One region of the Cytobacillus gottheilii genome, then DNA from elsewhere that is predicted to be linked to it. Evidence: riboswitches for the same ligand, from Rfam matches in the RefSeq annotation. Region 1 holds a riboswitch; each other region holds the start of a gene.
What was found. A riboswitch is a leader RNA that binds a small molecule or an ion and turns the genes downstream of it on or off. The one in region 1 is predicted to bind S-adenosylmethionine.

Region 1 (7,935 bases):
ACATGCCAATCTGGCTGCTGATACAACAGCTTCAGGATCATCTGCATTCACATGAAGAATCGGGATCTCATACCCTTTTGCTAAATCACTCGCATATCTTGTTGAACGTGAATCATGTGATTCTGTTGTAAACCCGATTGTGTTGTTTGCAATTAGATGAATAGACCCGCCTGTATCATACCCTGTCAATTGACCAAGATTTAACGTTTCAGCAACTACACCCTGTCCCGGGAAAGCAGCGTCACCATGTATAATAATGGACAATGCACTGCTGAGATTTACTTTTGGATAACCGGATGCAGAGCGGTCATCTTGAGAAGCTCTAGTGTATCCTTCCACTACAGCACCTACAAATTCAAGGTGACTTGGATTATTTGCCAATGTCAGCCGTGCAACTGTTGTATTCTCAGCTTTAATTTGCTTATCAAGTCCAAGATGATATTTTACATCTCCTGTCCAGCCATAGCTTATGCCAATGGAACCTTCTGAAGGAACTAAATCTTTATTTGGCGCATGCTGAAATTCTGCGAAAATCATTTCGTATGGTTTACCAAGAACATGTGCCAGAACGTTCAAACGTCCGCGATGGGCCATGCCAATATTGATTGTTTTGGCACCATCACCTACTGATTCTGAAACAATTTCATCAAGCAGCGGCACTAGTGTATCCAAACCTTCTACTGAGAAACGTTTCTGACCAACAAAGGTGCGATGAAGAAACTTCTCAAATTCTTCTACCTCTGTTAAACGCTTATAAACCTTTACTTTCTCTTCTTTTAAAAGGGAAGCCCTTACACTATTGCTTTCAACCTTGCGGCGAAGCCATTCTTTTTCGCTGGCATCGTATACATGGTTAAACTCGAAAGCGATTGGGCCCATATAAACTGATTTTAAATAGTCAATAGCTTCTTTCCCATTTCGAAGAGGGATTTGTGCATCTGTGCAAATTACATGTGCAGGCACATTTATCAAATCATTTTCTGTTAAACCGTATGTGTTTAAATCAAATAACGTTTCTTCAACCGGACGGTCATTAAGCGGGAAAATATTCGCACCCAAGTGACCATAAGAGCGAATATTGTCAGCAAGTTTAATAGCAGCCAGACTCTTTTCCAATTGCCCGGCACTTACTGCAAGCTCTGTGTTTTGTGCAGGTTGAGATAACGTTCCAGTTTCCTGGAATGGTGATCCATTTTCTTCAAAAAACATTCTCATTTCATCGTCTACTGATTGTGGATCTTCTAAGTATTTTTCATAAAGCTCAATTACATAGCCGAGGTTTGGGCCGTGAAAACCAAGACCAAATGGCCCTTCGCCATTAGATGGCTTTTTCATGGAAAATTACCTCCATAACTCTTTTTAAATGTTTTTTATATAATATTAAAATTTTATCCTCATTAAATGGTATTCAGAAACTCCGCTTTAAAAAACACGGAAAAGATTATGAATAATATTATTTTTCAGAGGATAAAACGTTTCCATAGCCATTTTAACACGTTAAAGGCGTAGATACAAAGATAAAAACACGAAAATAGTGGAAAATAAAATATTATTTATTAGAAAAATACTTATATTGAGAAAATGAATTGTCATTCGTTTTTATTTGAATATATTTATAAATTTGAAAACTTATGGTATCCCCTAAAACAAAGAAAACTTGCCAATGGGCAAGCATAAAAATAACGTATTCTGCCTTCAAAGAAAAAGAAGCTCTGTTCTCATCCCTTTAAGGCGACTGTACACAGAATTAAAATGCTATTTTCCAGCTTAGCACATTTCTACTAAATAAAGAGGCTCTACTTTTTTCTGTACAGTCCTGGCAGTCTCTATGATTGATCTTGAATTTCCAGGATCATCAATATGACCGCTGCACATGAAACATTGATTCTGTTTGCATTGATGAGTAACTTCTATCCCATCTTCTGTAGCAATAACCATTGGATCACCCTCACCCATTAATTCCTTAGCATGAAAATGAATTTGCATGTAAAAGCCTCCATCCTTTCTTCAAACACCATTTTTTTGCACATAAAACCGTGTAACATTCAAAAACTTATGTTTAATTATAGTATAAAAATTCTGATTTTTACAGGCGTAAAGATTCAATTTCTACTAAATTTTTCCGTATAAAATACGCTTGAAATGACAAAATAACCTATATATATGAAATAGGAGGAACATCAGTGAATATTGGGCGTGCCATTGAAATATCTTCTGCTGCAGAAACCTTTAACATCACTTATATGGATGAGCCAGTCATCATCCAACATGTAGATGAAAACACTAAAACGGCTAGGATTTATTATAAGAAAGAACCTGAGCGTGAACATGAAGTTCCAGTACTTTATTTAATTGAAGAATGAGAAGTTAAAACAAATCTTGCTGCCTCTTGAGAGAAGGCTTTGGCAGGACATTGGAGAAACTTTCTTTCCATTACTTCCTGTTGATTTAATACCTCTATATCATTCGCAGCTGGTTTTCAAGCAAACAACAGAACTAACCCGAAAGATTAGACAGCCTTTTATGATGACTGCTGCTAATCCTTCGGGTTATTTATTGTTTTTCTTTAACTAAAACCTTTTGCATAACCTTGAACTTAATAGTTTACATAATATTATTATTGTTTAGTCTTTAATATTTGAATGTTTTGTAATTTATTCGTTTTTTGATCTACTCTAATTTTTATTACAATGCCAAATTCCTCTTGTCCTTTTTTCGCCCACAATTTAAATTGCTCAATTGCCGTCTCACCTTCATCAGTTCGTCCCTCATAGCGATAATCGACTATTTGAGCGTCTGGGAATTTTTGTTTCGCAGTTTGCATGGCAAGTCTTCCCCACTGTGCGTAGCCATCTTGAACCACTACGAATTGATGTGCTAACGGCTCTGCAGAGTGAATATTAGCAGAAAAGACTAATGAAAAAATCAGAAATAGACTATTTACCAAAACCATGTTGTTCTGCCTTTCTCAAATGCTCTATTTTAGCACGCTCTCTTTCTTCATCCACTAAAATATAGGCAATTTGTTCTTCTAATAAATGATGCATAATGTCTTTATCATCCATACGATTATCTTTCATCGTAAGCCTCCCATCCTTTTTATATTCAGTTTGAAGTTAGCTCTGTTTTTTTATGCGTACCGGAAAAATTTTTTACGAATTGCTTTTAAAGTATGCAAACATGTTTCTAATCTATGAATTGGTGAAATAGGGTATATATGAACAAAATGGAGATGATCATCTATGCCTGATATTTATAAATGCAAAAATTTTAGCAAGACAGGTAAAATTCAGCTTCCAAGTAAATGGCGAAAAGAGTTCGGCCTGCTGCCCGGCAAGCTTGCTGAACTTACGTATGCAAAGAAACAGGTGGTTATTCAAAAAGCGCGGACAGGTACAACAAATAATAAAAGAATTATTACCGAAGGCGGGGCAATATATATTCCGAAAGAGCTGCAGCTGCTGCTCAATGTAGATTGTGAGCATGAATATTGTCTATTCATTGATGCCATAAATGAAGCATTTATACTGCGGGTTCTTGATGCAGACTAATCAAGCTAAGCTCCACCAGCTTTAATAATTAATAAGCATAGCGGTCCTCTATCAAGAAAAAACCGCACTTATTCAAAGTCTGCATTACGAGTTTGAATAGTGCGGAACTAAATATGTAAGCTGTGTTTCGCTGGAATTTCTAATGATGTCTCAGCCAATTTTGATTGATGAATAGAAATAGGAGCTTAACAAATTCTCTTTCCGATCAATTTTGACAAGGATATACAGAAGTTTGCCCATTCCTTCGGATAAGAATCGTTACCCTTCATTTTGTATATTTTGCCTTTAGTCTCAAGTTTTACATCCCAATACGTATCTTCTAACCTTAAACCATCGTCTTCATAAAATTCTAACCAGTTCCATATGCAGTAACGATACATTTGCCTTTTAAACGCTGCAAGATTCCCTGCTCTTTTAGGAAGTATTTTTGTATTAGAATGCCTGCTCAAATGCCACTCAAAATAATGAAAATGCTGTTGTGCAAAATCTATATTAATTTTATACCAAGGCCCTGGATGACCCCCTAAAGAAACACGCAATCGAATGGGATCTTTATTTGGATCAATCATTATAGATCCATCTTGAACTTTGAATAAATCTTTTTTTCGCGTAATGACTGCCTCTACGTCAGCTATTTGTACACTTTGCCCTATATCTGCTTTTCCATTCTTATCATTTATCTCATCACATAATTCAGGCATTGAGATGGGACCTTTATCGTCTATAATATCTAATATCGTATCAAACATACTCAAACCTCTTCCCCCCAAAGCACTCCTTGGTAAATAACTTAATACTATCTTACCTTTTTTTTCTTATGATAAAACCAAAACCTCGCATGGATATTTTACGTATCTGTTAGCAAAGCTAACACAAGGAGGTGTTACAATGGATAACAAAAACATCGGGAATAATAAGCTGCCGTCGTTCACTAAGCTGGATGATCGAATAATTGCAAAGCATTCTTCAAGTCCATCACTAGTCATTCGCACGAATTTAGACGAGAAAGACGCAACAGAACAAAACCCTTATTTTAATGGATCAAATGAAAAAGAAATTAAAGAATATTTCGAGGAATAGGAAATAGAATGAAAGGAATAGTAATGTAACATCCGGAAAGTTTATCACTTACTATTTCAAAATAAAAAATATACTATTTTAAAAAATGTTTGACATCTATGATTTAATGCGTTAAATTAATAATCAAGTTTTAAAAAAACAAAATACGAACACACTTCTTATCAAGAGAGGTTGAGGGACTGGCCCTATGACACCTCGGCAGCGGAATTTAATTCTGTGCCAACTCCAGCAAGCACGGCTTGAAAGATAAGAAGAGGTCATGACGTTTATTATTTATTGCCCTCTTCTTATTTTAGAAGAGGGTTTTTATTTTAACTAAATAATATTCTTATCTAGAGAGGCGGAGGGACTGGCCCTATGACACCTCGGCAGCGGCTTCCTCCTGAGAGGCTGTGCCAAATCCAGCAAGCAGAACAGCTTGGAAGATAAGGAGAACGGATTGCAGTATTTTTTTGCAGGTCTCCTTCTTTCTTTCAAGAAGGAGACTTTTTTATTTTAAAAGGAGCTAAGGCGCTTGCGCTTTTCTTATGAAACACAACGGAAATGGAGATGAAAAGTTTGATTGAATTTCAGCAGCTCAGAAAGGTATACGAAAGTGGCGGACAGCAGGTTGCTGCGCTTAACGGTATCGACCTAAAAATCAATAAAGGAGAAATATTTGGTGTCATCGGTTTTAGCGGTGCAGGTAAAAGCTCGCTCATTCGCTGTGTGAACCTGCTTGAACGTCCGACATCTGGTCATGTCATTGTAGATGGACACGACCTTACTTCCCTGTCTGTCAAAGAGGTCAGAAATGTTAAGAAGAATATCGGCATGATTTTTCAGCATTTTAATCTATTAAACTCTAAAACTGTTTTTGCCAATGTAGCAATGCCGCTTACTTTAGTGAATACACCAAAAGACCAAATAAAAAAACGTGTACACGAGCTGCTTGAGTTTGTCGGTTTAGCTGACAAGGCAGATAATTACCCTGATCAGCTTTCAGGCGGACAAAAGCAGCGAATTGGTATTGCGAGAGCCTTAGCAACCCAGCCTTCCATATTGCTATGTGACGAAGCAACATCTGCACTGGACCCGCAGACAACAAGCTCTATTTTACAGCTTTTGAAAAAAATAAATAAAGAATACAACATTACTATTTTAATCATTACCCATGAAATGTCTGTTATTAGAGAAATATGTGATCGGGTTGCCGTCATTGAAGCCGGAAAAATTATTGAAGAAGGAACTGTTTTTGACGTCTTCTCTTCTCCAACTACATCAACAGCCAGAAATTTCGTCAGCACGGTCATGAATGATCAGCTTCCAGAATCGATCAAGGAACTGATTCAGCAGCACGCAGGCATGCAAAAAATCTTCCGCATAAATTTTGTCGGAAACAAAGCTGGACAGCCGCTATTATCGGAAATTTCCAAGAAATTTGATATTCATATTAATGTCCTTTTTGGCAATATTACAGAATTGCAGGGAACTCCGTTTGGCAACTTAATTGTAGAGTTCCAAGGTGACGAAAAAGAAATTGCCCGCACCTTAACTTATATCCAAGAAAAGGATATAAGCATTAAGGAGGTGAATGAACATGCTAGCTAATACAGATCAAATTATCGAAGCACTGATTGAAACGATTCAAATGGTCACTTTTTCACTTTTGTTTTCAACCCTGCTTGGACTGCCTCTTGGTATCTTGCTGGTTGTCACGAGAAAAGGTCATCTGCTTCAAAACTTGCCTGTCTTTAATATTTTAAATGGAATCATTAATATTTTCCGTTCAGTACCATTCATTATTTTATTGGTTGCGCTTATTCCAGTGACAAGGCTAATTGTTGGCACATCTATTGGAACAGCAGCTGCAATTGTACCTCTTGTCTTTTATGCTGGGCCATATATTGCGAGATTGGTAGAGAACTCTTTGTTGGAGGTTGACCCAGGCGTTCTTGAAGCTGCTGAAGCAATGGGCGCTACTCCATGGCAGGTCATTTCTAAATTTCTGCTACCTGAGGCTCTAAGCTCCCTCGTCCTTGCGCTCACCATCGCAACCATCGGGCTTGTAGGGGCAACAGCAATGGCAGGAGCAGTTGGCGCCGGCGGTATTGGCGATTTAGCCATTACATATGGATATCAGCGTTTTGATGAAATTACAATGATGATCACTGTAGCCATTCTTGTGGTCATTGTGCAAGGGTTACAAAGCTTAGGGAATTTTACAGCTAAAAAAATTAGACGAAGATAATTTAGGAGGAAATACATCATGAAAAAACTTATACTATCAAGCATATTATTAGCATTTGCGGGTTTTGCAGCAGGCTGCTCCAGCGACAGTTCGGAAACGGTGAAAATCGGAATTAGCGGCACGGATACGAGAACTTGGGATTTTATTGCTGAAAAGGCAGAAAAGGAAGGCATTGACATCGAAATCGTGTCTTTCTCTGATTACGTAGCACCAAACACAGCACTTGCAGAAAATGAATTAGATTTAAACGCATTCCAAACGGTTGCCTACTTTGATGTTTTTATTGAAGAGCATAATTTAGACCTTGTTCCAATTGCTACAACAGTTCTGGCTCCGATGGGTATCTATTCTGACCAATACGAAGACGTTAATGATATTCCTGATGGTGCTAAAATTGCACTTCCGAATGATGCATCGAATCAAGGACGTGCATTAATGCTACTTGAAGATGCCGGATTAATCGGACTGCCAGAAGATTTTAATTCTAACGGCAACTTAACTCAAGTAACCGATAATCCGAAAAACCTTGAATTAGTTGAAATGGTTCCTGCTCAAACTCCAAGAGCATTGCCAGACGTTGCTGCATCTCTTATTAACAATGGAATTGCACGTGATGCAGGACTTACTCCATTGACTGATGCCATCTACCATGAAAGCGAAACGGCAACACCTTACATTAATATTATTGCTGCCAACGAAGAAGACAAAGATAACGAAACCTATAAAAGAATTGCCGAGCTTTACCAGGAAGAAGATACTGCAGAATTTATTAAAGAAGAATACGATGGCAACTTAATCCCTACTTTTGTGCCACTTAGCAACATTGGCTGGTAAACCGTCACACTAAAAATTCATGGAGGTTTTTGCTTTTAGCAAGAACCTCCTCCATTATAAGGAGGAAATACAATGAGCTCATCTACTCAATCAGCAGCTGTTTTAAAAGAGAAAATTATTCAAAATGTTGAAGACAACAAATCTGTATACATAGAAACAAGTCACAAAATTCATGAGAACCCCGAAATAGGAAACGAAGAATTCTTTGCCTCTTCCCTTTTGACTGAACTGCTTGAAAAA
Region 2 (7,935 bases), 610 kb from region 1:
GTGAAACACCACCCGGAATGGAGTACATGGAGATAAGTAAAAGCTACATAACGATTAGAGGTAATATGTCGAAGGTAGCTGAACTGCATTCACAATTATTAAATTGGGCAGCAGAACAAGGTCATCAACTAGATCTGGATGCTTTTATTATTGAAACATACCATCCTGTTGGAGACGGCGAAGAAGAGGTCGAGATTTATTTGCCCATTCAAGTTTAAAGGTATAAAAAGTATATGATGATATTTTATTGTAACTGCCAGGGTTTGTGTTTCAAACTGCACTTTAATAAAGCTGAAGTATTTAGATGATTAAGAACACTTCTGGATCTCAGAATGGTCAATGGATTATGAAGAGATGGAGGATTTTTTTGCGAATGTAGAAGCTCTTCAGGTATTTTAAATAACGATTCAATAAAAACCTTTGAATCCACTATATATCAAAAGGAAATCTAATAAGAGCTGCTGATCCTAATCGATCAGCAGCTCTTTTGTTTGTGATGTAAGCATTGCTTCATTGCATGCAGACCGGAGAACAGGAAAATCTGTAACCATTCAAGGTGTCTATCGATTACATAGGGGAAATTTACAAGTAAAAATTATTTTTTCTTTTCGGTAAAAACCGTATTAATGTTTATCTTATATTAGCCGATAGTATTTTGGGGAGATATAAAAATGAATATCAGATCGAATAGGAGAAAGTGCATTGGGGAAAATCAAGAAATTTAATTTTAAGCTGGCTGCAAAAATAAATTTGATTGTTATATCAATCATTGTGATTCTGTCAGCAGTTATTGGGTTTGTTGCAAATCATGAGGTATCAATAGGGATTAAAGAATTTGCAACAGAGAAAGCAAAGGGAGATTTAGGTTTAGCTTATCGATATATCGACAATACGTACCCAGGTGATTGGGAAGTTAAAGGAAATGATTTATATAAAGGGTCTGCAAAAATAAATGAAAACTTTGAAATAGTAGATGTGATAGGGAAAGATACGGGCGACACTGTAACCATCTTTCTTAAAGATACCCGTGTAACGACAAATGTCATGATCGATGGAGAGCGTGCGATTGGTACCAAAGCTTCTTCTGAGGTAGTGGACACTGTCATAAATAATGGAGAAAGTTATTATGGTGAAGCAAATGTGGCAGGGAATATGTATCAAACGGCCTATATGCCCATCCATTCTTCATCGGGTGAAGTGATTGGGATCTTTTATGTTGGTGCTTCAGAAGAAATAATTAATCAAATACTATCTTCTTTCCTAACAAAATTCACCATTGTTTTATTGATTATAATAGCCTTAGCTGTTGCGATCGTTTATCTATTCACATCTAAAATGAAAAAGAGACTTGCCATTATGACCAAAGCTCTTGAAAGGGCTGGTAATGGGGACTTTACGACGAAAGTTCAGGATCATTCAAAAGATGAGCTTGGTTCCTTAGCTGTGAGCTACAACCACATGTCTCAAAATCTTAAAACGATGGTAGATGAAGTTATTCAAACATCAGAACAACTAGCTTCCTCGTCGGAACAGTTAACTGCAAGCTCAGAGCAAACGAGCATTGCCACAGAGACGATTACAGAATCAATTCAACAAGTAGCGAATGGAGCCGAACAATCAACGGAAAATGTGCAAGAAAGTGCTTTAGCTCTTGAAGAAGTTGCAAAGGGCATACACTCAATTGCTGAAAATGCTTCAGCAGTCTCAGAAGTCAGTACGCTTGCTGCTGAAAAAGCCAAAGAGGGCGGTTTATTTGTCAGTAATACAGTAATGCAAATAAATGAGATAAACTCATCTGTTTTAGCAAGCGGAGAGGTCATAAAAACACTTGAAATACGATCCCAGGAAATTGAGAAAATAACGAAAGCGATCACTGACATCGCGGATCAAACAAATTTACTGGCATTAAATGCAGCAATAGAGGCTGCTAGAGCAGGAGAGCATGGAAAAGGATTTGCTGTCGTTGCAAATGAAGTAAGAAAACTTGCTGAACAATCTCAAAGCTCTTCTTCGCAAATCTCTGCACTGATTAAAACAATACAAGCAGATATGGAGCAGTCTAACAAGTCCATAGAACAAGTAACTCTGGATGTGAAAAAAGGGTTAGCAGTTGTAAATCAGACGAGCGAAAACTTCAAGGAAATACTTGATTATATGGGGCGATTAACAGAGCAAACGAATGATATGGCAGCTACTTCTGAACAAATATCGGCTAGTACACAAGAAGTGTCAGCAACCGTTTCTGGGATTATTAACGTATCAGAACAGACATCTTCCCATTCACAAAACGTGGCAGCTTCCGCAGAGGAACAGCTTGCATCAATGGAAGAAATAGCTGCTTCATCAGCAGCACTATCCAATTTAGCAGATGATCTAAAAGTGGTTGTCAGCAGGTTTAAAGTCTAGTGTTTGAATGTGAAAAATGAATAGTTTAGATTTCTACATGAAAATAATTTATTTGTCTAGAAGGTAATAGGTAAATTACTTAATATTTAGAGAGTAGAATTAATTTATTGACAATTGTATGAATTTAATTTATTATCCTTATTAAATAAATGAAAAATTGAATATTTTCTTCTTATCCAGAGAGGTGGAGGGACTGGCCCTTTGAAGCCTCGGCAGCAGGTTCTTGTGAACACTGTGCCAATTCCAGCAAGCGTAATGCTTGAAAGATGAGAAGAGGGTTTATAAAACTCTCTTCTTAGGAGGAGAGTTTTTTCATTGTTTATTAATCCTACTTAAGTTATAGGAAAAGTAGATAATTAATTGTCAGAGGGGCGAAGAGAGATGAAATATGGTTTTTGGCTGCCGATATTTGGAGGATGGCTGCGTAATGTAGAAGATGAACAAATGCCTGCAACTTTTGATTATGCAAAAAATGTGATTCAAAGTGCTGAGCAATGGGGATATTCCACAACATTAATCGCGGAATTATATTTAAATGATATTAAAGGGCCAGAGCATGATTCGCTTGAAGCCTGGTCTACGGCAGCTGCTCTTGCCGCGGTTACTGAGAAAATTGAAATTATGACGGCGATCCGCCCTGGTTTTCATAATCCTGCCGTTGCAGCAAAAATGGCAGCCAATATTGATCACATCAGCAACGGTCGTTTTACTCTTAATGTAGTATCTGCCTGGTGGGCAGAAGAGGCGCGCCAATATGCTGGAATTTTCACCGAACATGACGAGCGCTATGCCCGTACCGAGGAGTTTATTGATGTCTTAAAAGGGTTATGGACAGAAGAAACCTTCCAATATTCTGGCCAATTTTACGATTTAAAAGATACAAAGCTTGCGCCAAAGCCTGTTCAAAGACCAAATCCGATTCTTTATGCAGGCGGGGAAAGTGAAAAAGGCAAGCAAACCATTGCCGAAAAATGTGATGCCTATGTGATGCATGGCGGAACGGTTGAAGAAATACAGCAAAAAATTGCTGATATGAAGGCAAGACGTGCCCAAACTGGCAATGAGCCTTTTAGTTCATTCGGGATGGCCGCCTATGTGATTTGCCGTGATACAGAAGAAGAGGCTTTTGCTGAACTTGAAAAGATCACAACAGTAAAGGATTCAAGTGCATATGCCGGCTTTAAAGATTTCACGACGAAATCACAATTAGAACAGCAGATTCAGCTTCAGGATTACTCTGTTTCCAACCGTGGCTTGCGTCCAAATTTAGTAGGAACACCTGAGCAAATTGCCGAGCGAATTCTGCAATATGAAGAAAAAGGTTTAGACTTGCTGCTATTGCAATTTTCACCTCAATTAGAGGAAATGGAACGATTTGCAAAACAGGTTATGCCATTAGTTGAGCAAAAACGCAGTTTAATAAAAAACTAGAAAGGGGTCCCGAACATGACCAAAGTATATGTAATCCATGAAAATAGTGAGTGGACCGTCCACTTAACCAATAGACTAGAGGAGCTTGGTGTTCCTTATGAAGAATGGCATTTAGACGAAGGAACACTGGATTTATCTTCAGAACCGCCGGAAGGAATATTCTACAGCAGAATGAGTGCTTCTTCTCATACACGTGACCACCGTTTTGCCGCTGAATTTTCCGGACAGGTATTAGCTTGGCTGGAAGCGCATGGACGTATTGTACTGAATGGCACAAGTGCGCTAAAGCTTGAAGTCAGCAAGGTTCTGCAATACCTGGAGTTAGAAAAATCTGGTGTCAAAACACCAAAAACGATTGCAGCGGTTGGAAAACAGCAGATTTTAAAAGCAGCAGAAGCTTTCGCAGGACAGCCGTTTATCACGAAGCATAACCGTGCCGGCAAAGGTTTGGGTGTGCAATTATTCCAGAGTATTGACGCTCTGAAAGCATATGTCGAGGGACCAGCATTTGAAGAGCCTGTTGATGGAATTACCCTTATTCAGGAATATATTCAATCGCCAGAAAGCTACATCACCCGCTGTGAATTTGTCGGAGGCCAATTTGTTTATGCTGTTCGGGTGGATACATCAGAGGGCTTCGAACTATGCCCGGCTGATGCCTGCCAGATTGGAGACTTATTCTGTCCAGTAGGAGATGAGGTTGAAGAGAAGCCTAAGTTTCAAATCATTGAAGGCTTTGATGATGATATCATAGGAAAATATAAAGACGTGTTGGGGAGAAATGATATTCAAGTGGCTGGTATTGAATTTATCAAAAACGCTGACGGCGACATTTACACCTATGATATTAATACAAACACCAACTATAATTCCGATGCAGAAGCAAAAGCAGGAAAATATGGAATGCTGGAACTGGCATCGTTATTGAAGAAGACACTGGAAGAACACTACTCAGTATCAGTAAATATATAAGTTGGAAGGGACTGGGGCATAAGTATTTATTACGACTAAGATCCGAATGGTTAGGAGGTAAATCTTTCTAATCATTCGGTTTTTTTAATTATTTATTATTACAAACATGAGTGAAATGGTGCGGAGGGACCGGAGCGCATTGTAACGGTCTTGTTTAAATAACCAAACCATGACATTGAATATAAGCATTCTAGAAATATGGTTTTAGTTTTGTCTCGCCACTTTGTTTTTTGCCAAAGAAAGAAAAAAGCACAACCAGCTTCATGTGCTAGTTGTGCCATTTTCCGCGTGTAAAGGCTAAGAGCCTCTGTTAGTTAATATCCTGAATCACTTTCTCCAGGAATTCACCCATTCTTTTCACAGCTGGTTCTGTAAAATCAAAGCTTACGCCTGTTTCTTCATAAATAGCAGCAATACTTTGGTTATAGTCAGCACCAGCACCTTTTTTATAATCTTCAATTGCTTTTGCCGGGTCTTTCTGATAATTCTCCAGTAATTGCAGTGCACCAAGCATTGAAATGGAGTATTCAATATTATAGAAAGGAACCTGGAAATAATGAAGGGTGCCAGCCCAGCTCATTCCAACTTCTTCTTCAAAGCCAGTAGTATCGACAGGGCTTAAACCGTACCGTTTAGAGATTTCGAAGTATTTCTCATCTCGCTCTTTTGCAGTATGGTTTGGATTTGTATACATCCAATGCTGGAAGAGATCCCCTGATAATGGACCGAATAACATCGTAAATGCCCGTCTCAGCTCTTCACGCTGTGCGCTCTTAAAATCTTCTGCTTCCGGATAAAAACGATCAAGCTTGTCCAATAACAGTAATTCCATTCCATGTGAATATAATTCAGCCACTTCCATGCGAAGCTGATAGTCTTCAGTAGGACCATGCTCAGAAAACTCAAGGTATCCATTGACCGCATGTCCCATTTCATGAATGAGTGCAATTAGAGAGAAGAAGGATGGACTGAAGTTTGCAAAAACAAAGGTTTCTCCTGAAACAGGTAATGAAGTACAAAAACCGCCAGGGCTTTTACCTTTTCGATCTCCTAGATCGAGTAAACCATTCTCTCTCATATAATTGAAACGTTCAGCAAAATAGGCATCTGTCTTGCCTAACATCTCAGAAACGCCATCCATCAGATCAGCCACATCCGTGTATGGTGCGTTTTTCATCAATTTAGCATTGTTATCCCAAGGGCGATATGTATCGACACCTAGCTTGGACTTGAACACCTCTGCCAGACGGTTCCAGGCGGGAATGATGTGCTTTTCAACATTTTCATGGAAGTCATAGCAATCCTGCACACTATACTCACGATTTTTAGCGACAAACATATAATCGCGATAATTCTCAAAGCCTGCATTTAAAGCGATCTGATGACGCAGCTGAACGAGTTCATCCATAATGGAATCCATATCTGGCTTGATTTGACGATATGCTCCCATCATCTTGTGATAAGCTTTTTCTCTTATGGCTCTGTCAAGATGGTCAAGCTGTGATTGAATGAATGGAAATGGCTTTTCCTCACCCTCCCATTCAACGGTTAAACCTCCCATAATTTCGCTATACTTGGTGTTGAGCTCTTGCTCTTTAACCATTAACGGAATATTCTCTTCTCTGAACAATTTCACTTTCGATTCACGAGCACGTCTCATTAACCCATAACGATCTTCATTTAGTTCATGAAAATAAGGAGAATTACACAGTTTCTCATTTAGTTTTGCTTCATATTTCATGATTAGCGGCAGGATCACCTGCTGGTCATGAAGATATGTCGCCTTTATATCTTCATCTTCTGTATTGCGGTTAAAGTCTACTAAGTGACCTGTCATCGCTTCATCTAATTTATGTAAGAACGTTTTTTCTTCCAGCAGCCATTTTTCCAGATCAGAAACAGATTCAATCGGTATTTCCAGTAAGCTCTGAAACTGTGATTCTACCCCAGCTGCATCCTGTAAATTGATTAATTCTTTATAATATGTATGACTTAATTCTTGTGCCATGATAGACTCCCCTTCTCTTTATAAAAATTTTCTTAATATTATATTAACGGACTCTTGGCTGTAAATCTAGTTTTTTTCTTTATGCTGGAGATGGTTGTCTATTATTGGTTTTTGTTTTGGGTAAAAGAATGTTTATAGTGTGCAAAAATGTATACAGCACATTATGGTATAAATTTACATTCTTTATATTTTCCTTTAAAATTAAAGAAAAGGAGTTGTTCAGCATGGAACTCATTGTAGGCTTTCTTAGATTTATAGGAGAAATATGTGCTGCCTTTGCTACGGGTGCCTGGAGCCGTTATCAAGAAAAATAAGGGTAAATATACTAAAAGGAAGGAAGCGGCTTATATGAAAAAGATTTTTCTATTTTCATCTATTATGTTATTGCTTATTATTACTGGCTGCCAAGGATCACTGGAGGAAGAGGCTGTGCAAAGCCGTCCTAACTCAGAAGACGGAGTGAGGGTTGAAACAGAGGAACCAGTATATCCAACATCTGTGGATGAAATTAAAGTGAATATAATGAATGAAAGTGAAGAAGAATTTTATACGGGTGTGCATGTCTTCTTAGAAAAAAAGGAGGAAGATACATGGTACCAGGTACCGATGAAGGCTGATTCTTTTACAGAGCAAGCTATAGGGCATCCTGCCCATGAAACTTCTTCCTTAAGCTTAAAAGTCAGTGATCTGGATTATAACCTTACTCCTGGAGAATATCGAGCAACAATAGGTGCTTTGGCCGCGCCATTTAAGGTGGAATGATGAAGGGGATACAATTGCATGTAGTCCTTGCATAGTTCGGCGCTTCCTTTTCAATTATAAAAAGGCTGTGACTGTTAAAAGTTCAGCCCCTTTTTTTTATGATTACTCTGATATACTTAAAATCACCAAAATGAGACCAGAAAGTAAAAGAGGAGAGGCAATAATCATAGATTTCCAAATCCATGAAACCCTGTCACGAATGATGTTAACCAAGAAAAGACCGCTCAGTGCAAATAGATAACGAACATAATAGACTATTTCTCCCTCATTGCCTAATGGATTTCGCTGTAGGAAAAAGTTAAATGCAATAAAAACGAGTATAACATTCCAGCTCATATGCCATTTTGGATAGTAGT
Region 3 (7,935 bases), 1.2 Mb from region 1:
ATATTGATGTTTACACAGAGTATTTAGATAGAGGTTGAGTATTATGCTTGAATGGTCACAGCAAGAAATTGAAAGTGCGTTGAAGAATGATTTTTCAGGATTTATTTATTTGTACACACCTATGTGCGGCACATGTCAAATGGCCGGCAAGATGCTTACTGTGGTAAATGAGTTATTAACAGAATCCGCAATAAGGAAGGCAGATCTAAACTATATGCCGACACTTGCAGAGAAGTGGAATGTCGAAAGTGTTCCATGTCTGTTGATCGTTCATAATGGTGAAGTTACTGAAAAAATATATGCCTTTCATTCAGTTCCTTATTTATTGGAAAAAATGTCTGGTGTATAAGAGAAAGGCTGGGAGCTAATTCCTAGCCTTTTCTTTGTTTTCAATGTTTCTTAGTATAAGGTTGTTGGTTTAATTAGGCATGCTGTTAAGAGTGCATTTTAGCAATGCAAAAAGAATGCCGCCCGTTAGGCAGAATATCTTCACAATCATAAAAACAGTTTGAAGCGAATGTTGTTTTTTAGTAAATGTATCGTTTTGTCATCGAAATATATTTACAATTGCCTTTATTAAGAATATTATATTTAGGGATGCGAAATATTAACAAAATTTCTAAAGAAGTCTTGAGGCGATAAGAGCATGTTCTATAAAGAGTGGGTTCACCAAATTAAAGGATATAATCAAAATATCCGGCGTGCCTTTCTAGCCAATATTTTTACACAAATTGGTTTAGGTATTTTTATGGTTATTTACAACTTTTATATTCGTGAATTAGGCTATTCGGATGGGATGAATGGGCAAGTGATTTCATTGACATCACTGGCAACGGCAATCATCCTTATTCCAGCAGGCTTATTAAGCGATCGGTTTGGCAGAAAAAACATTATGCTTTATGGTGCAATCGCAACCGGAGCCGTCTTGATGATCCGCAGCCTGGCTGAAGGGCCGGCAATGTTATTATCGGCTGCTTTTGCAACTGGGCTAACATCTGCTTTTTTACAAGTCTCAAGTATTCCTTGGCTCGCTGAAAACTCTCGAGCAGAACAAAGGGTGCACTTATTCAGCATTCACTTTGCCATTATGACTGGGGCAAATGTCATTGGCAACCTCAGCGGCGGATTATTAACTGATTTCTTCTCATTGTTTATGTCACAACTGAACGGCATAAGAGTTACACTGATGCTGGGAGGTATTATCTTCCTAATTGGAATCTTCCCGATTATAAAGTTCCAAGAAAGCCGCAAGGTGACGAATTCTATTGATAAATCTAAGTCTGATTCCGTAAAGGCTGCCTTGTCGGCAAGAAAAGATAGTTTAAAGATTGTCGTTCTATTTGCAGTCGCACAATTAATTATTGGTGTCGGCGCAGGATTAGTTATACCTTACTTAAATCTATATTTTTCAGATCGTTTTGCCGCTTCAAACTCAGCAGTCGGGATGATTATCTCACTTGGGCAGGCAATGACTGCAGTAGCCATGATTATCGGACCTAAAGTAGTACAAAGATTTGGTGAAGTGAAAGCGGTCGTTATTTTACAGCTATCATCACTGCCATTTTTACTCTTAACCGCTTATACAGAACAGCTTTGGCTTGCAGCAATCGGCTTTCTTTTCCGGCAGGCTTTAATGAATGCGGGAAATCCTATACAAATGTCACTGATGATGTCAAAAGTTGACGATTCTATGAAAGGATTTGCCAGCTCTGTGAACCAGATGGTCTTTAATTTAGGCTGGGCAGTTATGGGACCTGTTTCAACGGGTATTGTGATGATGTATGGTTCTTATTGGGGATACGCTACTGTTTTCACGATTACGGCGATACTGTATTTAATAGGTTCACTTTATTTCCTCATTGTCTTTAAACGCTTTAATCCTAAAAAAATCGCACAAATGACAGCGTAGCCTGCTCTCAACTGACATATTTCTCAGGAAATAATCCCAGACAATACCGTAATAGCAGCGGTCATTGTCTTTTTTTTGGTTAATTTGTTGAATAAAATATGCAGGATAAAGACGCAGTTCCACGGAATAAAGCTTATATAGACTAAGAATTTTGAGGTGTACTCCAATGGAACAGCTGGCTAAATCCTTTATTCAAGAATTAGAGCAAAAACAGCATGTCTTTCAAGTATTGCAGAATCGCAGGCTGACGGTGCATTTTCATAGCGAGGCTGAACACCTATATTTACGGATTGAAGACGGGAGGGCTGATGTTACTTCTCAAATGGAATGTGAGATGGAGATTTATGGCCCTAAAACAACTCTGACTCATCTTTTTCAGCAAAAAATAAAGCTGCGGCAACTGATGAAAGAACAGCCAATCCAAATAAAAGGCCCTTTTCGCAGTATTCTTTTATTAGAAACAATTTTATATCTTGGAAAAAATTAATGGTTTCTTGTTGACTGGGTATATCCTATATGTTAAAATTTCAAACAAATATGAAAATTTAATATTCTTATCAAGAGAGGTGGAGGGACTGGCCCTACGAAACCCGGCAACCGGTTAATTACACGGTGCTAAATCCAGCAGAGCAGATGCTCTGAAAGATAAGAAGAGTTGTGAATTCCAGACCCTCTTCTTCTTGAAGAGGGTCTTTCGCTGTTACGAATTATCGTATGGAGCGAATGCAGCATGATGATACTCAAACGAAAACCAATTAAAAGGAGAGATCGACATGACTGAAAGGAAAAAAAAATATCGTTTCGAAACATTGGGTATTCACGGAGGATTAGAACCGGATCCAGTAACCGGTGCTCGGGCAGTTCCAATTTATCAAAATAATGCTTATCAATTCAAAAATACTGAACATGCTGCAAACCTTTTTGGACTAAAGGAACCAGGTTATATTTATACACGGATACATAATCCGACTGTAAGTGTGTTCGAAGAAAGAGTGGCACTGCTTGAAGGTGGCATCGGCGCACTGGCTGTTTCAAGTGGTCAGGCTGCAATTACTTTATCAATACTAAATATTGCTGGTGCCGGAGACGAAATTGTCGCCGCATCTAACTTATACGGAGGCACCTATAATTTGTTCGCAGTCACATTGCCTAAGTATGGGATAAATGTAAAGTTTGTTGATCCGCAAGATCCGGAAGCTTTTAGAGAGGCAATTACGAATAAAACGAAAGCGGTATTTGCAGAAACAATTGGTAACCCCAGCTTAAAAGTGCTGGATATTGAAGCAGTAGCGACTATTGCTCATGAAAATGGCATACCGTTAATTATTGATAATACTTTCCCTACTCCTTATCTGTGCAGGCCAATTGAATACGGTGCAGATATTGTGATCCACTCTGCCACCAAATGGCTTCTCGGCAATGGAACAACGATGGGAGGGATTATAGTAGATGGCGGCAAGTTTGACTGGAATTCACCGAAATTCCCAGGCTTTACTGAACCCGATCCAAGCTATCATAACTTAGTTTACAGTGAGGCGCTTGGTGAGGCTGCATATATCACAAAGGCACGTGTTCAGCTTTTGCGTGATCTGGGTCCAGCTTTAAGTCCGCAAAATGCATTCCAATTCACTTTAGGAATTGAAACTTTGCACGTGCGCATGAAGGAGCATGTGGCAAATACAAAGAAAATTATCAGCTATCTCAAAAGCCATCCTGCTATAAATTGGCTGTTATACCCTGGAGATGAAGAACATCCAGACAAGGCTTTAGCAGATAAATATCTGCCAAAAGGTGCAGGGTCTGTTGTTGTTTTTGGCATTAAAGGCGGAAGAGAAGCTGGTGCTGCTTTAATTAATAACCTTAATCTTTGGGCACACGTTGCCAATGTAGGCGATGCAAAAAGCTTAATTATCCATCCTGCAAGCACAACCCATCAGCAGCTGGACGATGAAGCATTAAAAATTGCGGGAGTGCCTGAAGATTTAATCCGCATATCTGTCGGAATTGAAAATGCAGAAGATTTAATTGAGGATCTAGAGCAGGCGATTGAGGCGGCAACAGGAATCACAACACTTGCCGCTAAAGCTTAAACAAAGTCTTATCAGAGCAGATATAGAATATTTTGGAATTCACTTTTTTAGTTGACACCCTTATCATGACCGTGATACGATAGCATTCGTAATTTATAAATGAATGTAAACGAATTGAATATAGATGTTTAGCTCTTATCAAGAGAGGTGGAGGGAAGTGCCCTATGAAGCCCGGCAACCGTCATGAAAATGAAATGGTGCCAATTCACTCAAAGCTTATGGCTTTGATAGATGAGAGAAAGGACTTTTTTTAATGCCTTTCTGCTCATAACAGAAAGGCATTTTTATTTTTTGCTAGTTTTCAAGAATTGGAAAATTTGACTGGTTAAAAGATATTTTAATGTGTTTTCTGAAATTGAGGAGAATGAAAGGCATCGTCCAATCAAAAACTATTGTATAGGCAATGTCAGGAATGAGAGGGTGAAACAACATATGATTTCTATAAAAAATGCAAAGAAAATATTTGCAACGAAAAAAGGGAAGGTCAACGCGGTTGATCAAGTGAACCTTGAAATTAAAGAAGGCGAAATTTTTGGAGTGATTGGCTACAGTGGAGCGGGGAAAAGTACATTAATCCGTATGCTAAATGGTTTGGAAATTCCTACTGAAGGCAGTGTAGTCGTTGCCAATAACGAAGTTTCACGCATTAAAGGCAGTGACTTAAGAAAGGCCAGACAAGAGATCAGTATGATTTTCCAGCACTTTAATCTGCTATGGTCCAGAAATGTTAGAGAGAATATTGCCTTTCCACTGGAGATCGCAGGCGTTTCGAAGCAGGAAAGAATAAAAAGAGTGGATGAACTCATCCGTCTTGTTAGTTTAGAGGGGAGAGAGGATGCATATCCTTCCCAGCTGAGCGGAGGGCAAAAACAAAGGGTTGGCATTGCGAGAGCACTGGCGAATAATCCTAAGGTGCTGCTGTGTGATGAGGCAACATCTGCGTTAGACCCACAGACAACAGACTCAATTCTTGAACTGCTTGTCGATATTAATGAACGACTTGGCTTAACCATTGTACTTATTACACATGAAATGCATGTAATTCGCAAAATTTGCCACCGTGTAGCTGTGATGGAGAATGGTCAGATTGTTGAAGAAGGACCTGTTCTTGAAGTATTTAAAAACCCAACTGCACCGATTACAAAGAGATTTGTACAGCAAGTGACTGAACCGGAAGAGACGAAGGAAACTGTTCAGCATCTACTCGACCTTTATCCACAGGGGCAAGTCATTCAGCTTGGCTTTGTTGGTGAGGCTGCAGAACAGCCGCTTATTACGAATTTAATTCGTCATTACTCGGTTACAGTAAATATTCTGCAAGGGAAAATATCACAAACACAAAAGGGTTCTTATGGAACATTATTTATTCATCTTGATGGGGAACAGACGGAAATTGCTAAGGCAATCGACTATATCCATTCCCAGAATGTTGGAGTGGAGGTGATTTCTAATGGTTAATTCACTCATTCCAAATGTCCAATGGGATAAAATGTGGGAAGCTACATTAGAAACATTATATATGACGGCTATATCGGTTTTTGCAACCTTTATCCTGGGTACTATTTTAGGATTGCTGCTCTTTTTAACAGCCAAAGGAAATATTTGGGCTAATGCTCCTGTTAATAAAGTCATTAGTGCCTTTGTTAATATTTTTAGGTCTATTCCATTTATTATCTTAATTGTACTTTTAGTTCCTTTTACAAAGCTGATCTTAGGCACAATGATTGGTCAAAATGCAGCATTGCCTGCTCTTATTATCGGAGCAGCGCCATTTTATGCCCGAATGGTTGAAATAGGTTTGAGGGAAATTGATAAAGGGGTTATTGAAGCAGCGAAATCGATGGGTGCTAAAACTAGCACAATTATCTGGAAAGTGCTTCTACCTGAATCAATGCCAGCATTAGTTTCTGGTATTACAGTTACTGCCATTGCGTTAGTAGGTTATACAGCTATGGCTGGTGTAATTGGTGCAGGCGGACTTGGAAACCTCGCTTATTTAGAAGGCTTCCAGCGTACCCGTGCAGATGTAACGCTTGTAGCAACGATTATTATATTAATTATTGTATTTATCATCCAATTCATTGGTGATTTTATAACATCAAAATTAGACAAACGATAGGAGAGAAAAAAGATGAAAAAATGGTTATCAATTTTATTAGCCTTAACAGTAGCACTAATTATTTCTGCTTGCGGAACTTCTGATGAAGGTACTGAAGGAGACAATGCAGGCGGCGGTGAAGAAGCTGAAACGACAACACTTAAAGTTGGCGCTTCAAACGTTCCGCATGCTGAAATTTTAGAAGAAGCAAAACCTCTTTTAGAAGAGAAAGGCTTTGAACTGGATATCACTACATTCCAAGATTATATTTTGCCAAACCAAGCTTTAGAGGCTGGAGATATTGATGCTAACTACTTCCAGCACATCCCTTATCTTGAGGCACAAATCGCTGAGAATGATTACGATTTCGTAAACGCTGGCGGAATTCACATCGAGCCAATTGGTGTATACTCTCAAAAATATGAGAGCTTAGATGAACTTCCAGATGGTGCAACAATTATTATGAGTAACTCTGTTGCTGACCATGGCCGTATCCTTTCATTATTAGAACAGCAAGGATTAATCACGCTTAAAGAAGGCGTTGAAAAAACAGCAGCAACAATCGAAGATATTGAAGAAAACAGCAAGAACCTAGAATTCGATACTGAATATGAAGCATCCCTTCTTCCGCAAATTTACAACAATGGCGAAGGTGACGCAGTTCTAATTAACTCTAACTATGCAATTGATGCTGGATTAAATCCAATTGAAGATTCTATTGCAATCGAAGACAAAGAATCTCCATACGTAAACGTAATCGCTGTTCGCAGTGGTGATGAGGAGAGCGAAGCAATCAAGGCATTAGTAGAAGTTCTTCACTCACAAGAAATCCAAGATTTCATTCTTGAAAAATATGAAGGTGCAGTTGTACCTGTATCTGAATAATATAAAAAAGCTCCTGTGTTTGCAGGAGCTTTTTTATATGTCTTGATTTTTAGAAACCTGCTTTAAATAAGATTAAACTCCAGCAATTAAACGAACTGACTCCTTCAAGTGACCTTCAGACTGAACCAGCGTCATATATCACGATATATCAGGTTTTACCGTTATTGTGTCGGGTATACAGTCAATGATACGATTTTATAGTAAATAATCCGCACAGCGGAAATTTGAAAGGAATGGTTCGTTATTAACCAGCTAAACCTAAATTATACGAGTGAAATGGAAAAGGCCATGCGTGGAGCCCATGGAGTCGGATATGAGGTTTACAGCCGAAAGCATGATGTGCGAATGGAAGTTGAAGAAAAGCGGCAAAAGGAATATGTAGAAAGCCAGCGTATGGTTGCCGATTTAGAAAGAAAAGTACATTCTTAATGTTATATATATAGGAAGAAACCGGCTCATCTGAATTGAGCTGGTTTTTTCTTTTGCAGTGATCATAAAGGAAATAAAATTAAGTCTTTCACGATCTTTATTTCAGGCTATTTTCACATACAATCCAAGTTAGTCGCAGAAAATAGTTAAATAGGATTTCTGCACTGAATTTGAGCCTTTCAGAAAGGGGAGAATAACTTTAGAGCATACATATACTAAAAAGTTTAAAAAGACGGAAAAAAACTCTATAATTAGACATATTCTCTTATTCCATAGACGAATGTTCTGAAAGAGTTGATATCACTTTTCATTTGTTATAAGATTGTAATGAGAATAAAATGAGAATTAAACTAAGAGGTTTGCGGCAAAGCCGATTTATACAAATCTTTCATAATTGACGGAGGTATTATTATGGCAGCATCAACTTTAACAATTAAAGACCTTCATGTTGAAATTGAAGGCAAAGAGATATTAAAAGGTGTTAATCTTGAAGTTAAAGGCGGAGAGATTCACGCAATCATGGG

Region 2: it holds a riboswitch for S-adenosylmethionine, as region 1 does, so the genes downstream of both, J1899_RS15610 (LLM class flavin-dependent oxidoreductase) here and J1899_RS12515 (methionine ABC transporter ATP-binding protein) in region 1, are expected to answer to the same signal.
Region 3: it holds a riboswitch for S-adenosylmethionine, as region 1 does, so the genes downstream of both, J1899_RS18865 (methionine ABC transporter ATP-binding protein) here and J1899_RS12515 (methionine ABC transporter ATP-binding protein) in region 1, are expected to answer to the same signal.

What each region holds. Positions count from the first base shown of each region.
Region 1 covers NZ_CP071709.1:2,534,233-2,542,167, forward strand. The annotation lists gene J1899_RS12475 (2-oxoglutarate dehydrogenase E1 component) at 1-1,335, opposite strand, end outside; gene J1899_RS12480 (hypothetical protein) at 1,768-1,986, opposite strand; gene J1899_RS12485 (H-type small acid-soluble spore protein) at 2,184-2,363, shown strand; gene J1899_RS12490 (DUF3889 domain-containing protein) at 2,618-2,953, opposite strand; gene J1899_RS12495 (hypothetical protein) at 2,937-3,080, opposite strand; gene J1899_RS12500 (hypothetical protein) at 3,243-3,551, shown strand; gene J1899_RS12505 (hypothetical protein) at 3,737-4,306, opposite strand; gene J1899_RS12510 (hypothetical protein) at 4,440-4,631, shown strand; SAM riboswitch class I at 4,787-4,884, shown strand; SAM riboswitch class I at 4,957-5,063, shown strand; gene J1899_RS12515 (methionine ABC transporter ATP-binding protein) at 5,190-6,221, shown strand; gene J1899_RS12520 (methionine ABC transporter permease) at 6,211-6,861, shown strand; gene J1899_RS12525 (MetQ/NlpA family ABC transporter substrate-binding protein) at 6,880-7,695, shown strand; gene J1899_RS12530 (M20 family metallopeptidase) at 7,768-7,935, shown strand, end outside.
Region 2 covers NZ_CP071709.1:3,139,269-3,147,203, reverse strand. The annotation lists gene J1899_RS15620 (GyrI-like domain-containing protein) at 1-218, shown strand, start outside; gene J1899_RS15615 (methyl-accepting chemotaxis protein) at 703-2,406, shown strand; SAM riboswitch class I at 2,576-2,679, shown strand; gene J1899_RS15610 (LLM class flavin-dependent oxidoreductase) at 2,788-3,837, shown strand; gene J1899_RS15605 (ATP-grasp domain-containing protein) at 3,853-4,809, shown strand; gene J1899_RS15600 (M3 family oligoendopeptidase) at 5,120-6,817, opposite strand; gene J1899_RS15595 (immunoglobulin-like domain-containing protein) at 7,166-7,579, shown strand; gene J1899_RS15590 (hypothetical protein) at 7,682-7,935, opposite strand, start outside.
Region 3 covers NZ_CP071709.1:3,775,825-3,783,759, reverse strand. The annotation lists gene J1899_RS18890 (toprim domain-containing protein) at 1-38, shown strand, start outside; gene J1899_RS18885 (thioredoxin family protein) at 44-349, shown strand; gene J1899_RS18880 (MFS transporter) at 647-1,909, shown strand; gene J1899_RS18875 (SCP2 sterol-binding domain-containing protein) at 2,076-2,396, shown strand; SAM riboswitch class I at 2,461-2,561, shown strand; gene J1899_RS18870 (O-acetylhomoserine aminocarboxypropyltransferase/cysteine synthase family protein) at 2,683-3,999, shown strand; SAM riboswitch class I at 4,132-4,237, shown strand; gene J1899_RS18865 (methionine ABC transporter ATP-binding protein) at 4,432-5,457, shown strand; gene J1899_RS18860 (methionine ABC transporter permease) at 5,450-6,118, shown strand; gene J1899_RS18855 (MetQ/NlpA family ABC transporter substrate-binding protein) at 6,131-6,982, shown strand; gene J1899_RS18850 (YuzK family famiily protein) at 7,259-7,411, shown strand; gene sufC (Fe-S cluster assembly ATPase SufC) at 7,823-7,935, shown strand, end outside.